2 linked regions of the Parasedimentitalea psychrophila genome follow. The main gene of each other region encodes a partner of the protein of the gene in region 2 in a complex. Links are inferred from orthologs where the notes say so. Each region holds a gene or a part of one and is shown on either strand. Other genes may lie near its edges.

Region 1 (9,370 bases), 2.2 Mb from region 2 along the record:
CCGGGGTCTGATACATACGACAATGCGGTGAACGCGGGTTTTGTGCCTGCGGATGCCGATTTTGGTGGCTGCCTGGAGCTGCAAAAGACCGAGGCCACCCAAAAACTGCGCCACATGGGGCAAACCCCGCTGCTGCCGGGATGTTACCTGCAGATCAAGGCGCGCATCAAAGCGGTCAGTGGCGCGCTGCCCAGCGTGCGGATCGCCGCCTGGGCTGGCGGCTCCGGCAGCAGCCATATCAGTGGGGTGGTGGAAACCGGCCCCAGCACCACGCTCACCAACTATGGCGAGGTGGTCGAGATCAGTGCCATTGTCGGCACCGGCGCCCGCGGCGGCGTCGATATGGCCTGGGGGCGCAATGCCAGTTACGGCCATATGGGGCTGGACCTGACCGGCGCCAGCGGCGGCGTGCTGCGGATTGATGATATCGAAATCACCGACATCACCAGCGCCTATCTGCGCGATATGCTCAGCCTGGTGGATGTCACCGATTTTGGCGCTGTTGGCGATGGAGTGAGCAATGATGCCCCAGCCTTTGAGGCGGCAGATGATGCCGCCGATGGTCGCCGTATTCTGGTGCCTGCCGGGGTGTTTCAGCTGGATGACACGGTGTCGCTGAACCACCGCGTGGTGTTTGAGGGCACCGTCACCATGGCCTCCGACAAGATGCTGTTGCTGACCAGGGATTTTGACTTTCCCACCTATGCAGCGGCCTTTGGCAACGAGGAGCTGGGGTTTAAAAAAGCGTTTCAGGCGCTGCTCAACAACGCGGACCATGAATCGCTGGATCTGGGAGGCCGCAAGGTCAGCCTCAGCGCGCCGATAGATATGCAGGCGGCAGTGCCCAACAAGACCAGTTACGCCACCCGCCGGGTGATCCGAAATGGCCAGATCGAGGCGCAGTCGGGGGCGGCCTGGGACAGCGTGACGGTGACCTCTCAGGCCACCTATGACCCCAATGACTCGCGCACGCTGTCATTGGTGGCGGACATCGCCAATGTCCCGGTAGGGGCCCTGGTCGAGGGCGCCGGGGTCGGCCGCGAGATCTATGTGAAATCAAAGAACACCGGCGCCGGTGAACTGACCCTGAATGCGCCGCTCTATGATGCGGCGGGCACACAGGTGTTCACCTTCAGGGATTTCAAATACATGCTGGATTTCAGCGGCTTCAGCGCGCTCAGCAAATTTGGCCTTACTGAGGTCGAACTGCAGTGCAACAGCCATTGCAGCGCCATTCGCCTGTCGCCGGCCGGGTCGGTGTTCAGCCTGGATCACTGCTTTATCTCCCGCCCCAAGGATCGCGGCATTTCATCGATTGGCACCGGCTGTCAGGGCATATTGGTCGACCATTGCCAGTTCCTGTCATCCGAGGAAGCCGAAGATGTCCCGGACCGCAGCTCGGTGGCGCTGAACGTCAACGCCAATGACGCCAAGCTGCGCAACAACCGGGTCACCAAGTTTCGCCATTTTGCCTTGCTGGCCGGGGGCAATAATACGGTGGCCGGCAATCACTTCTTTCAGGGAGATTCAGTTGCGGGTGGTGTGCGCACAGCGGGTCTGATCCTGGCCAGCACCTATTGTTCCACCACGGTGTCGGACAATTATATCGACAATTGCTTTATTGAATGGACCAACGAGCAGGATCCAACCCCGGATTTCACCTCCGGGTTTTCGTTCAGCTCACTGTCGATCTCGGACAATGTGTTCCTGTCGGGGGATGTGGCGCCTTGGTTCAGCTATATCGTGGTCAAGCCGCATGGCAGCGGCCATTTCCTGAACGGAGTCTCGGTGGGTGGCAATAAATTCCGCTCGATCAACGGCAACATCGACCGGGCTGAGCGGGTGGACACCAGCTTCTCCGGGCTTGATTTCAGCCGCTCGAAAAACGTGTTCTTCGCGGGCAATAGCTTCCACAACGTCGATGCCCTGGTGGCCAACCCAGCGCGGATCCGCCATGTGCAATCCTCGGCGGCCAAGACATGGACCGTTGATCCGGTGGATGCGCTGCCCTTTGGCGGCCGCTCGCGCGGGGTGGACAGTGTCATCGCGCTGGGACCGATCACCACCAGCGGCGGCTCAACCCGCCATGCCATGCCTTACGCCAATCTGGAACAGGGCAGCAATAAGGATCAGGTTGATCTGGTCTGGGAGGAATCGGTGAAGGGTGAGGTGCAACTGACCCTGCGGATGGATAAATGATCAGCCTTGGTTCAGGTCTTGCGGCGTCAGATGAAAGGCCTTGCCGAAGCCGCCGTTCAGATGGGCCTCGCGGATATCAAAGCGGACAAAGGCAAAATCGGCGAAGCCGATGTATAATTTGGCCTTGGGATGGTCGCGCAGGTAATGCGCGGCCAACGCGCCGTAGCCGTCATCCGCGTGACGCAGGAACGAGGCCCGGCAGATCAGGCTAAGACGCGGATGGGTCAGCGGGTCGCCCTTGACGCCGGGCTCCCCCACCAGCAGCGAACAGAGCGGATTGGCCTGCAAGGCACCGCTGTGCATCGACAGCGATGACACCAGGCTCAGCGGGCGGCCCTCGGGATCAACCCCAAAACCCACCCGTGTCACCAGTGGTGCGCCGCTGTCCAGCACCACCGCAAGTGCTGCAAATCGGGCCTTACTCATCAGGCTCTGCGCCAGAGCACGGGCCTGGTCGTCGGTGGGGCGGATTGGGCTGGTCATTGTGTCTTGGGTCCTCGTCGATGCTCTAGAACCTGTGCCACACTCCGACTTTGAGGCCAAGACTGCGTTGCGGGGCCACCCGATGCTCGAGGCCAATTAGCAGCTGAACCTGCTGTGGCAGCGGGATCTGCAGCGAAGGCGTGATGCTGTAGAACAGGCGCTGACCTGAGATCTTGGCGGTTTCAATCTGCAGCATCGGTCGCAGGCGTCTCTGCTCCGTCAGGCCTATGGTGGCGTCCAGTTTGAGGATCGGATCCGGGCTGGTTCCGCGCATTTCATAAGCGCCGTCGACCGCCAGCCAGCCCGGCCCCCAGGCGCTGTCAAAACCCCGGCCATAGGACAGTGTCAGCCGCTGCATCGGCCTCCATCGGTTCTGCGAATGGGCTCCGCCTAGGGCCAGTTCCGTTGCCAGATGGTGGCCAGAGGGCAGGAGTTCGAGCGGTATGCGGGCAAAGACCAGCGCATGCCCGGACAAATTATCGGTGTCATTCAGGTCGATGCCAAGTGTCAGCCCAGCAGACAGGCCAAAATCTCCATAAAATCCAAGTTCCGACGACCAGGCGCCAAAGCTGTGGCGCAAAGTGGCACTGGCCGCAGCAAAGCCGCTGCCCTGATCACGCATCCAGGCGCCGGCCCGGGCCGCGGTCGGGCCCAGAACCAAGAGCCAGATAAGGATAAAACCACGCAACATGACAAATAATCCCAGCGTCCATTGGGTGATACGCGCGGTTAACAAAAGGTTACTTTGTCGGAGCCGCGTGGCCAGTCGCCAGGGATTTAACGCACAGATTGCTGAAAACACTTCTGTTTGCGATGAAAACCCGGCTAGGCTGAAGATCTTCAACGGAGGAGCCAATGCCAACAATAGCCAAAACCGCTGATATCCAGACTGTCATCACGACGTTTGAAATGACCCCAGGCACCTGCCAGGACCTGCTGGACGCCCTGACCGCAGCCTATTCCGAGTTTATCTCGTTGCAACCGGGGTTCATCGCAGCGGGCCTGCATGTCAATGACGCACAGACCCGGATTGCCAATTATTCCCAATGGCAAAGACGCGAGGATTTTCTGGCCATGCTCCGCACCCCGGAAATGCGCCAGCGAAACCGCAAGCTTAACGGGCTGTGCCGCAGTTTTGAGCCGGTGATGTATGATGTCGCCGACACCTTCGGGTAACGGCGGCGCGTTTCGATGCCTCTCCTGCGGGGCTTCATCTGGCCAAAAATATCCCGGGGGTGAATTGGCCGCAGGCCAAAAGGGGGCTGGCCCCCATGCTGCCTTGCAGCCAGGCCCTGAAACCGCCTCTGAAACCGCCTCTGAATTCGCCTTGGATACCGGTGTGAGCCGCAATAAAACCTGACTGGCGACTGGGTTATTTGCTTGGATGCGCTATCTGTCAGAGGCTCGGATGCGCTATCTGTCAGAGGACAGGTCTCTGGCGGTGTTATGGGGCGGTGTGCCTGCTGCTAAATGCTTGGCCTGGCTCAAATAACCGGGTTGACTTGGATCAAGGAAACAGTCGGCATTTCGGCGCAGTCTGTGAGGAGAAAACACAAGGAGACCTTTGATGTATCACAAAATTCTGGTGCCCATTTCCTTTGATCCCGATCGCGATATCACCGGCGCCTTGAAACTGGCCAAGACCCTGTGCACCTCCGGTGGCGCGGTCACCCTGTTGCATGTGGTTGAGCACATACCGGCCTATGCCATTTCTTATATGCCGCTTGATTATCTGGCCCAGGCCCGCTTAGCGCTGCAGACCGAGCTGGACAGCCTGGCCGCCACTCTGCCGCATGCTATCGGTGTGGTGATCGAGGGCCATTCGGGACGCTCCATTCTGGATTGGGCTGAAACCAACAATCCGGATCTGATTATCATTGCCTCGCATCGTCCGGGAATGCAGGATCTGCTGCTGGGCTCCACCGCCTCGCAAGTGGTCCGCCACGCGGCCTGCGCTGTGCATGTCTTGCGCTAAATCGTGGCTGTTGAAATTTCAGCCCGCGCTTACATGATCCTGCCATAAGCGAGGATCATTCGGGTCCGCACAAAATATCAAGCGCCAGCTGCTTCTGAGCGGTTGGCGCTTGGCGTTGGCATCGGTTCGTGCACCGGTTCGTGCTCCGGTTAGTGCAGGGTGCAGAATGAGCCGTGCTTTGCCCCCTGCATCAGTTGGTCGAAATGCCGACCCTGCATTTCGACCAGTGTTTGGTGGTCGCCAGCCTCAAACCAGACCTTGTCGAGGCCCGACAGGCTGTTGTCGACGATGGTGGGGACGTCATAGGCCGCGCCGACGGGCGGCGCGGCGCCTAGGTTGCAGTCGTCAAATAGCATCTGGATCTCGGTTTCGGCGGCCAGCCCCAGGCGGCGATCCAGCATGGCTTGCAATTGGCTCAGATCCACATGGTGGTTCGAGGGCACAACGGCCAGAATTGGACCTTCTTCCATATGGATCAGGACCGATTTGGCCAGATGGTCGCCGGGCACATGCGCCGCTTCGGCGCAGCCACTGGCGGTGGCGGCATAGGGGTGGGCGATCATGTCAAACGGCAGACCCTGGGCCTCGAGGTGATGTTTCAGGCGTGCGGCAATGGTCATTGGCTTCTCCGTCGGGATGACGGGTGCCCCATGGCCGCACGGCTCATAAATCAGCGGCGCGGCCTGGGCGCCCTGAGGTTTCGAGTGGGGCTCCACTGTGCCCCTGTTGCCCGGTAAGGGCAAGCCCTGCGGCCGGATTAGAGTGACAGCTTGGTGGATTTGGCAAACACCAGCGCCAGGCGGATCAACCGGTTCGGCAGCATCAGCAGCGCCGAGCGCAGCAGGACCTTGTTGGAATTGATGGCATCGGCAATGCGAACATAGTGCGACTGGGTGTGCGAGGGCGCCCGCAGCAACATGGTCTGTGCCTGTTCCATCGCCCGTTCGGTGCGGGCCCGCGCGGCGGGAATTGCCTCGGGTTTGATGGCGACGTAGCTCTGCAGCATCCGGCGCTTCTTGGGCTTGGTCCGGTCGCGGTGCTGCGCGATGATCTGGTCCAGCTCCTGCTCGACGTGGCGCAATGCATCCTGCGCGTGGGAGTAGCTGAGGCGGCCGTTCAACTGGCTGACCGCAAAGCGGTAGGTCTTGCGATAGCAGTCCCAGCGATAGATCTTTTTCTCTCTGCGGCAGCGGCCGAAATCATTGGTCAGAATATTGACAATGAGCCGCGTGGTTCTGTTTTGCAGGCCGGTGCCCTCGTCGCCGCGTCCACCTTCACTGCCACCTTCACTGCCACCTTCGCCACCGCCGTATTCGGAGGCGGTCAGCGGCAAAGCAAGAAAGGGAATAATCAGAATGACACTTAAAAAATGCTTTAACATTACAATGGCTCCTTTGCAGTGAGCCTAGCATGGTTTGCCAGCCTGGCCCGCAGTTTTGCGATGGTTGGTGCTATTTGTGCCCCTTGGCGGGCGAGGCTGATCCGGCGGCGGCGGCGGAGGGCGGGAGTAATCCACCAATGCCCGTGCAAAGCACGGGCCGCGCCTGACCTTCCCCCCGGGAAGGCGCTTTGCGCCCACCCAAGGTCAGGCGCTGCCCTATTTTACACTAGAACTTCTTCTGCGACTTGCCCCGGTAGTTTCGCGTCCCACCTTTCCCCGCCGTGGACCGGCCGCGCGACTTCACTGCTGCCTCAGACGCCCTCGCAACCGCATACTGACGCGCCATTGGGTCGTCGGAAATCGTCAGGTCCACCGCCTCCAGCCGTTTGACCTCGTCGCGCAGGCGGGCGGCTTCTTCGAACTCAAGGTTCTCAGCCGCTTTGCGCATATCGGTGCGCAGCCCTGCCAGAACGGTCTCCAGATTGGCGCCGTGCAGCGGTTTGTCGATACTGGCGGTGACGCGGGACTGGTCGGTGTCGCCGGGGTAGAGACCGGCCAGCACATCCTCGACGTTTTTCTTCACCGTCTCCGGGGTGATGCCGTGCTTGATGTTATAGGCCTCTTGCTTGGCGCGGCGGCGGTTGGTCTCGTTCAACGCGCGCTCCATCGAGCCGGTGATCTTGTCGGCATACATGATCACCCGGCCTTCGGCGTTGCGTGAGGCACGGCCGATGGTCTGCACCAGCGAGGTCTCGGAACGCAGGAAACCCTCTTTGTCGGCGTCTAAGATCGCAACCAGACCACATTCGGGGATATCCAGACCCTCACGCAATAGGTTGATGCCGATCAGCACGTCAAAGGCGCCAAGGCGCAGATCGCGCAGGATCTCGATGCGTTCCAGGGTGTCGATGTCCGAGTGCATATAGCGCACCTTGATGCCCTGTTCGTGCATATATTCGGTCAGATCCTCGGCCATGCGTTTGGTCAGGGTGGTGACCAGGGTGCGCATGTTGTTGCCGGTGACAATGCGCACCTCGTCCAGCAGATCATCGACCTGCATTTCCACAGGGCGGATCTCCACCGGCGGGTCCAGCAGCCCGGTGGGGCGGATCACCTGTTCAGTGAACACGCCGCCGGTCTGCTCCAGCTCCCATTTCGACGGGGTGGCCGAGACAAACACCGATTGCGGCCGCATGGCGTCCCATTCCTCAAATTTGAGGGGGCGGTTGTCCATGCACGACGGCAGCCGGAAGCCATGTTCGGCGAGGGTGGTTTTGCGGCGAAAGTCACCTTTGTACATGCCGCCGATCTGCGGCACCGAGACGTGGCTCTCGTCGGCAAAGACGATGGCAGTGTCGGGGATGAATTCAAACAGGGTGGGGGGCGGCTCACCGGGGGCGCGGCCGGTTAGGTAGCGCGAGTAGTTCTCGATGCCGTTGCAATGGCCGGTGGCCTCCAGCATCTCCAGATCAAACTTGCAGCGCTGTTCCAGCCGCTGTGCCTCCAGCAGTTTGCCCTCGTTGACGAACTGGTCGAGCCGCAGCCGCAGCTCTTCCTTGATCTTGATGATGGCCTGATTGAGGGTCGGTTTGGGGGTCACATAGTGCGAGTTGGCGTAGACGCGAATCTGCTCAAATGTGCCGGTGCGTTCGCCGGTGAGCGGGTCGAATTCGGTGATCGCCTCCAGCTCATCACCAAAAAACGACAGCCGCCAGGCGCGGTCATCCAGGTGGGCGGGAAAGATTTCCAGGGAATCACCGCGCACCCGGAACGAGCCGCGCTGGAACGCCTGATCGTTGCGTTTGTATTGCTGCGCCACCAGATCGCCCATGATCTGGCGCTGGTCATAGGTCTCACCGGCCTTCAGATCCTGGGTCATGGCGCCATAGGTCTCGATGCTACCGATACCATAGATGCAGGACACCGAGGCGACGATGATCACGTCGTCGCGCTCCAGCAATGCCCGGGTGGCCGAGTGGCGCATCCGGTCGATCTGTTCGTTGATCTGACTCTCCTTCTCGATGAAGGTATCAGAGCGCGCCACATAGGCCTCGGGCTGGTAGTAATCATAGAAGGAGACAAAGTATTCGACCGCGTTGTCCGGGAAGAAGCCTTTGAATTCGCCGTATAATTGCGCCGCCAGTGTCTTGTTCGGGGCCAGAATGATGGCGGGGCGCTGGGTGGCTTCGATTATCTTGGCCATGGTGAATGTCTTGCCGGTGCCGGTGGCCCCCAGCAGCACCTGATCACGCTCGCCGTCGAACACGCCCTTAGACAGTTCGGCAATGGCAGTGGGCTGATCGCCGGCCGGTTCAAATGTGGTATTGAGCACAAAAGCCTTACCGCCCTCCAGCTTAAGCCGCTCGCGCACATCCGTTGACCCCATGCTGGGGGTGGAACTGTCGGAATGGGCATAGGGCATAAGTGGCTCTCCTGTCTGGTGGCGGATTTTGATCTGTTTTTGTTCTTGTTCAAGCGGATTCGTACGGATGTGGGCAAAGCCACGGAAATCACCGGCAATGTGAGGTAAAAGGCAGCTTGCCGCGCCGGGCGCTTTTGCGCATAACGGGTGCAGTGAATGAGCAGGAGACGGCAATGCAAGCGCGGATTTTCAAGCCAGCCAGAAATGCGATGACCTCGGGCATGGCACGGACACGCAAATGGGTGCTGGAATATGCCCAGGCCAACGCGCGTGAAGTTGACCCGCTGATGGGCTGGACCTCGTCCGATGACACCCAGACCCAGATTCGTTTGCGCTTTGACAGCAAAGAGGCTGCGGTGGATTATGCCGCTGCCCATGGCATTGACGCACAGGTTGTTGAACCCACGCCCCGCAAGGTCAATGTCCGCCCCGGCGGCTATGGCGAGAATTTCGCCACCTTCAGGCGCGGCGTCTGGACCCACTAAATGTCGGCATTTGAAATCAGGCTGGCGCCAAGCGGTGATCCGGAGGCGGCGCGGTTGATTCGCCGCCACCTTGCCCAGATGGCGGCGCAGTCCCCGGCTGAGAGCTGTCACGCCGAGGGCCAATCTGATCTGGACGCCCCGGATGCGCGGCTGTTTCTGCTGCAGCGCGGCGGCGTGGCGATTGCCATGGGGGCGCTCAAGACCCTTGCGGATGGGGCGCTTGAGCTGAAATCAATGCACACAGTTTCCGAGGCCCGCGGCAGCGGTGCCGGACGGGCGATGCTGCAGCATTTATTGACCCTTGCCCGCAATGAGGCTGCGACGGGGGTCTATCTCGAAACCGGCTCAAAGGATGAATTCATGGCATCGCGCCGTCTCTATGCGTCGCTTGGATTTGTCGAATGCCCGCCGTTTTCGGATTACCA
Region 2 (5,470 bases):
CAGATCAGCGATGGCGGGGTAGCGGCTGTGTAGATCCATGGCGGATTTGTGGGAAAGCTCGCGGAAAAAATCAAGTGCTGCGGTGCAGCAAAAGGTGAAATCGAAACATTCAGCAAGAAAATCGGTCGATTTTGGTCATTCTGTTCCGATCTATAGGGGCTGAGCGGTCAAAAGTTACAGGAGCGATTGTGGGGTGACGTGAAATTTAGCGTCAGTGGTGCCGTAAGTCGGTTGATAGGGGGAATGAAAGAGCGTAAAAAATTCCGGGAACATTGTGTGAACGTCCTCTTTCGCGCTGTAGTGAATCACGCTAGGATCACGCCCATGAGCAGTTTTGATGAAATGGACGCCTTTGAAGGCGCCTCGCTATCCTCGCGCGCAATGGCCGCGCGGCCCCAGCCTTATCTTGATGGGCTGAACCCTGCTCAGCGGGAGGCGGTCGAATGCCTGCATGGTCCGGTGCTGATGCTGGCGGGGGCGGGCACCGGCAAGACCAAGGCGCTGACCGCGCGGATTGTGCACCTGCTCACCACCGGCGCGGCCCGCACCAACGAGATTCTGGCGGTGACCTTCACCAACAAGGCGGCGCGCGAAATGAAAGAACGGGTCGGCGGCATGCTGGGCCAACCGGCCGAGGGCATGCCCTGGCTGGGCACCTTTCACGCGATCTGTGTCAAACAGCTGCGCCGTCATGCCGAACTGGTGGGGTTAAAGAGTAACTTCACCATTCTGGATACGGATGATGTGATCCGGCTGCTGAAGCAACTGATCCGCGCCGAAGGCATTGACGACAAGCGCTGGCCCGCCCGGCAACTGGCCAATGTCATCGACGGCTGGAAGAACAGTGCGCTGACACCGCAACGGGTGCCGGTGGCCGATGCCTCGGCCTATAACGGCATGGGCGTTGATCTCTATGCGCAGTACCAGACCCGCCTGCGGGAGCTGAACGCGGTGGATTTTGGCGATCTGCTGCTGCACATGGTGACGATACTGCAGACCCACAGCGATGTGCTGGAGCAATACCAGCGCTGGTTCCGCTTTATCATGGTGGACGAATACCAGGATACCAACGTCGCCCAGTATCTCTGGCTGCGGCTGCTGGCGGCGGGGCACAAGAATATCTGCTGCGTTGGCGATGATGACCAGTCAATCTATGGCTGGCGCGGCGCCGAGGTCGGCAACATCCTGCGCTTTGATAAGGATTTCCCCGGTGCCAAAGTGGTGCGGCTAGAGCAGAACTATCGCTCAACGGAGCATATTCTGGCGGCGGCGTCTGGCGTTATTGCCGGCAATGAAGGCCGCCTGGGCAAAGAGCTGTGGACTGCTGCCAAGGGCGGCGAAAAGGTCCGGCTGATTGGCCACTGGGACGGCGAGGAAGAGGCGCGCTGGATCGGCGAAGAGATCGAAGCGATGCAGCGCGGCACCCGCGGGATGGAACCCCGAGATCTGGATGACATGGCCATTCTGGTGCGTGCCTCGCATCAGATGCGGGCGTTTGAGGATCGGTTCCTGACCATTGGTCTGCCCTACCGGGTGATTGGCGGGCCGCGATTCTATGAGCGGCTGGAGATTCGCGATGCCATGGCCTATTTCCGCGTGGTCACCAGCCCGGATGACGATCTGGCCTTTGAACGCATCGTCAACACCCCGAAACGGGGGTTGGGCGACAAGGCACAGCAGACCATCCAGATAACGGCGCGGGAAAATGGCGTTTCGCTGATCGAGGGCGCTCGTCTTGCAATCGAAGGCGGGCTGATCAAAGGCAAAGGCGCCGGTAAGCTGCGGCAACTGGTCGAAGATGCGGCGCGTTGGAGTCGTTTGGCCGGTGGCGGCGACATGACCCATATGGATCTCGCCGAAATCATCCTGGACGAGTCCGGCTATACCACCATGTGGCAGAACGACAAAACCCCCGATGCTCCGGGCCGGTTGGAGAACCTCAAGGAGCTGGTCAAGGCGCTGGAGAATTTCGAGAACCTGCAAGGGTTTCTGGAACACGTCAGCCTGATCATGGACAATGCCTCCAGTGATTCTGGGCAGAAGGTGTCGATCATGACCCTGCACGGCTCTAAGGGGCTGGAGTTTCCGGCGGTGTTTCTGCCGGGCTGGGAAGACGGGCTGTTCCCCTCGCAACGCTCAATGGATGAAAGCGGCCTGAAGGGTCTCGAAGAAGAACGCCGACTGGCCTATGTCGGGATTACCCGGGCCGAGGAGGTCTGTACCATTTCCTTTGCCGGCAATCGGCGGGTGTTTGGCCAGTGGCAGTCGCAACTGCCGTCGCGGTTCATTGACGAGCTGCCTGAGCAACATGTCGAGGTGTTGACGCCGCCGGGCCTGTATGGCGGTGGGTACGGCGCGGCGGCCCCGGCCGAGTCGCCGCGCTCGACCATCGAGGAAAAGATGGCGCAGGCGGATGGCTATAATTCGCCAGGCTGGAAACGCATGCAATCGCGCGCCGGACAGCGCGGTATGGCGCAACCCAAAGCCGCCAAGAATCAGGTGATTGATGCCACGGTGGTGTCGAGCTTCACCATGGGAGACCGGGTGTTCCACCAGAAGTTCGGCTATGGGATGATTGCCGGTATCGACGGCGATAAGCTGGAAATCGCGTTCGACAAGGCAGGGCTGAAAAAGGTTGTGGCGGCCTATGTCTCGGCTGGCGACGATATTCCGTTTTAAAACGAGCCTGATTTAGTGTGCCAGCCTGAGGATTCAAATCGTTCGCGCGGCTCGGCCGTCGGTCAGTATTGTGAAATGGCAAAATTAAAAATCTAAAACGGGCAGCGGTCAGCTGCGGATCGGATTGCGGTGCAATCCGATCCGGGCGTGGCGGTGGCGCGCAGCATGGCTGCGCGCCACCGCCACGCCATCGCCCTAAATCAACCTGATCAATTGTCGCAGGCGAAAGCTGGCTGCGGTTGTGCAACTCAGTGCTGTCACCGCAATCCACTACTGGGGCACGGCAGGGCTGGACTGGGGATGGTAGGGCTGTGGGTTTTTGGCAGCCTTCGACAGCCAGATCAGCGGCGCAGATGGCCTCGATGTCGAACACTGTGAAAATTGAATTGGGCAAAGAAAAACGACGGTGCCAGGGAGGAGGAAAAGCACCGTCGTTCTTTGCAACACCGAGAGTTTCAGGGAGGAGGAAGTCCCGGTGTATTCAGACCCGGTTTTGAACCGGTATAAGGTGCGACAGCATCAGGGAGGAGGAGGATGCTGCCGCGTAGGACAGGTCTTTTAAGGGAGGGGAAAAAGACCTGATCTCTGTCAGTTGACGCCGTAGGCTGCCTCGTGTGCGACGGTCTGCAACATCGAGCGGTTCAGACCCAGATCCGCCAGTTCACGGCGGCTCAATGTTGAGAGCTCGTTCAGGGTTTGGCGATACTGACGGTATTGAGTGAAGCGCGCCCAAGCGGCCTCGGCCAAGGTGACAGGGGCGCATAACAGCGATAGTTTTGAAGTGCTGATGTGATCGATTGCAGCCATTGTCTTGGTCCTTGGTGTATTTCGGTGCGTTGCCTAGGTGGCGTTGCTTGAGGCCAAAATAGGAATTTGCTGCAGACGCACAATCCCCAACTTGGGCATTTCTGCTATGCAGCATTTGCATGGGTCGGGGGTTGTAATCTTCAATTGCCTGATTCCTTGTCATCTCGGGCTGGCGATGCCTGAACCTTGGGCGCAAAATATCTCGGCCTCGGTGCTGGACCGGCAGAGCATCCGGGGTTTTGGTTGGCTGCGCCACGGCCTATATGTGGCAGAGCAAGGATCAGGAGGCCGAAATGGCAGTGACGCAGGTAGAGATATATGAGGCATTGGAGCGACTGGAGCTGCCGGACGGCGGCAATCTGGTGTCGCGCGACATGCTGCGGGCGTTGCGGATAGAGGCGGGCAAGGTCAGTTTTGTGATAGAAGCCCCCAGTCCGGAAATTGCCAAGCTGATGGAGCCATTGCGCCGTGCCGCCGAGGATGTGGTGCAGCGTTTGGAGGGGGTGCAGGCGGTTTCGGTTGCCTTGACGGCACATGGGCCGGCCGCAGCGGCGCCAAGCCTAAAGTTCGGCGGGCACGCCAAGCCGCAGGCCGCTCCGATGAAGCCCTCAGGCGTGCAGCACATTCTGGCGGTGGGCTCGGGCAAGGGCGGCGTTGGGAAATCTACTGTTGCCTCAAACCTGGCTGTGGCGCTGGCCCGGCAGGGGCGCAAGGTGGGATTGCTGGATGCGGATATCTACGGTCCCAGCCTGCCGCGCATGATGGGGGCCAGCGGCCGCCCGGCCAGCCCGGATGGCAAGACCATTGAGCCGCTGCAGGCCCATGGTGTCACTTTGATGTCAATCGGCTTCATGCTGGAGGACGACAAGGCGGTGATCTGGCGTGGCCCCATGCTGATGGGCGCATTGCAGCAGATGCTGGGGCAGGTCAATTGGGGGCAGTTGGATGTGCTGATCGTTGATTTGCCGCCGGGCACGGGGGATGTGCAGTTGACGCTATGCACCAAGGCCGAGCTGACCGGCGCCATTGTGGTGTCGACGCCGCAGGACGTGGCGTTGCTGGATGCGCGCAAGGCACTGGATATGTTCAAGACCCTGAAGACGCCGGTGCTGGGCCTGATCGAGAACATGTCGTTGTTTACCTGCCCGGATTGCGGCAGTGAGCATCAGATCTTTGGCCACGGCGGCGTCACTGCCGAAGCCGAGGCGATGGGTTTGCCGCTGCTGGGGGTCTTGCCGATTGATCTTGAGACCCGCCTCTGCGGAGACAATGGCACGCCGGTGGCGGCAGGCGAGGGGGTGATGGCGCAGGCCTATGCGCGCATCGCCGAGGGGTTGGTCCGGGGTGGGATGGCCTAACGGATCCCCACTCAAGCGATTTGAAACTTTCGACCCGGCCCACCTGTTCAGGTGGGCCATTGTTTGTCCGGAGGTAGAGGAGGGCTGGGATCGGCGGGCCTTGGAGTATCCTTTGGGAAATCATGGGGTGGCTGGGAATTTATGGGCGCGCTGGGCGATCATGGGCGTAGAACCGATCGTTTGGGGTGGAATTCCGGAATTCCCTCGAATCAAAATTGATTCGAGGCTGTGAAACTCAATACGCCCGTGGATTGCTTGGGGATAACTCGGGAACATTAAGTGAACGTAAATTGAAAAGCGGATTCGGATGAGATTTTTTGGGAAATTGAGGGAATTTTTTTCACGCTTGCTTAAGCACTGTATGTTGTGTGTAGCATGCTGAAATCATCTACTCATGGCGTAGTGTGATCAATTAGTAGGCACTAAATTAAATTAAATTTGGGTCTTGTTATGGTATTTGAGGAGGCCGTTCAGAAAAAATCGTTGCCAGACCATGAAGTCCCATAGTATCCCAGTATACATCGAATGAGACGAAGAGCACGGGGCACTACAAAGACCCCAAACATAAAAAACTAAGAGCAGGTATCATACAGGCCTTCGCTTTCATCAGATACTGAGAGATCCGG

The links.
Region 1: the proteins of QPJ95_RS00825 (region 2) and uvrB are in contact, whole or in part, in a crystal structure (PDB 7EGT), measured with the Thermus thermophilus proteins. The link is inferred for Parasedimentitalea psychrophila from one-to-one orthologs. Residues at the interface, in WP_096412145.1 of Thermus thermophilus: His654, Arg656, Phe657, Gln666, Asp668, Glu669, Lys680, Arg681, Leu682, Ser683, Lys685, Tyr686, Ala687; in WP_096411307.1 of Thermus thermophilus: Glu23, Leu25, Arg26, Asp27, Gly28, Glu29, Arg30, Phe31, Arg55, Glu326, Asp327, Phe328, Glu379, Ser382, Gln383, His398, Gly400, Arg401.

What each region holds. Positions count from the first base shown.
Region 1 is NZ_CP127247.1:2,397,308-2,406,677, forward strand. What follows is about bases 5,863-8,795. They hold uvrB (excinuclease ABC subunit UvrB), read right to left. Parts: upstream 8,461-8,795; coding sequence 6,265-8,460; downstream 5,863-6,264. Other genes in these bases: QPJ95_RS11660 (hypothetical protein), read right to left, coding at 5,863-6,038; QPJ95_RS11670 (ETC complex I subunit), read left to right, coding at 8,634-8,795. Also shown: QPJ95_RS11630 (glycosyl hydrolase family 28-related protein), read left to right, coding at 1-2,199; QPJ95_RS11635 (HugZ family pyridoxamine 5'-phosphate oxidase), read right to left, coding at 2,200-2,682; QPJ95_RS11640 (hypothetical protein), read right to left, coding at 2,708-3,373; QPJ95_RS11645 (antibiotic biosynthesis monooxygenase family protein), read left to right, coding at 3,538-3,858; QPJ95_RS11650 (universal stress protein), read left to right, coding at 4,250-4,657; QPJ95_RS11655 (aminoacyl-tRNA deacylase), read right to left, coding at 4,807-5,277; more of QPJ95_RS11660, read right to left, coding at 5,415-5,862; more of QPJ95_RS11670, read left to right, coding at 8,796-8,945; QPJ95_RS11675 (GNAT family N-acetyltransferase), read left to right, coding at 8,946-9,370. UniProt on the Escherichia coli protein: The UvrABC repair system catalyzes the recognition and processing of DNA lesions. A damage recognition complex composed of 2 UvrA and 2 UvrB subunits scans DNA for abnormalities.
Region 2 is NZ_CP127247.1:172,125-177,594, reverse strand. The notes cover bases 1-3,001. They hold QPJ95_RS00825 (ATP-dependent helicase), read left to right. Parts: upstream 1-324; coding sequence 325-2,679; downstream 2,680-3,001. Other genes in these bases: QPJ95_RS00830 (alpha-hydroxy acid oxidase), read right to left, coding at 1-39. In the rest of the region: QPJ95_RS00820 (DUF1127 domain-containing protein), read right to left, coding at 3,268-3,486; QPJ95_RS00815 (Mrp/NBP35 family ATP-binding protein), read left to right, coding at 3,780-4,844. UniProt on the Escherichia coli protein: A helicase with DNA-dependent ATPase activity. Unwinds DNA duplexes with 3'-5' polarity. Translocates on single-stranded DNA with 3'-5' polarity. Initiates unwinding more efficiently from a nicked substrate than double-stranded DNA.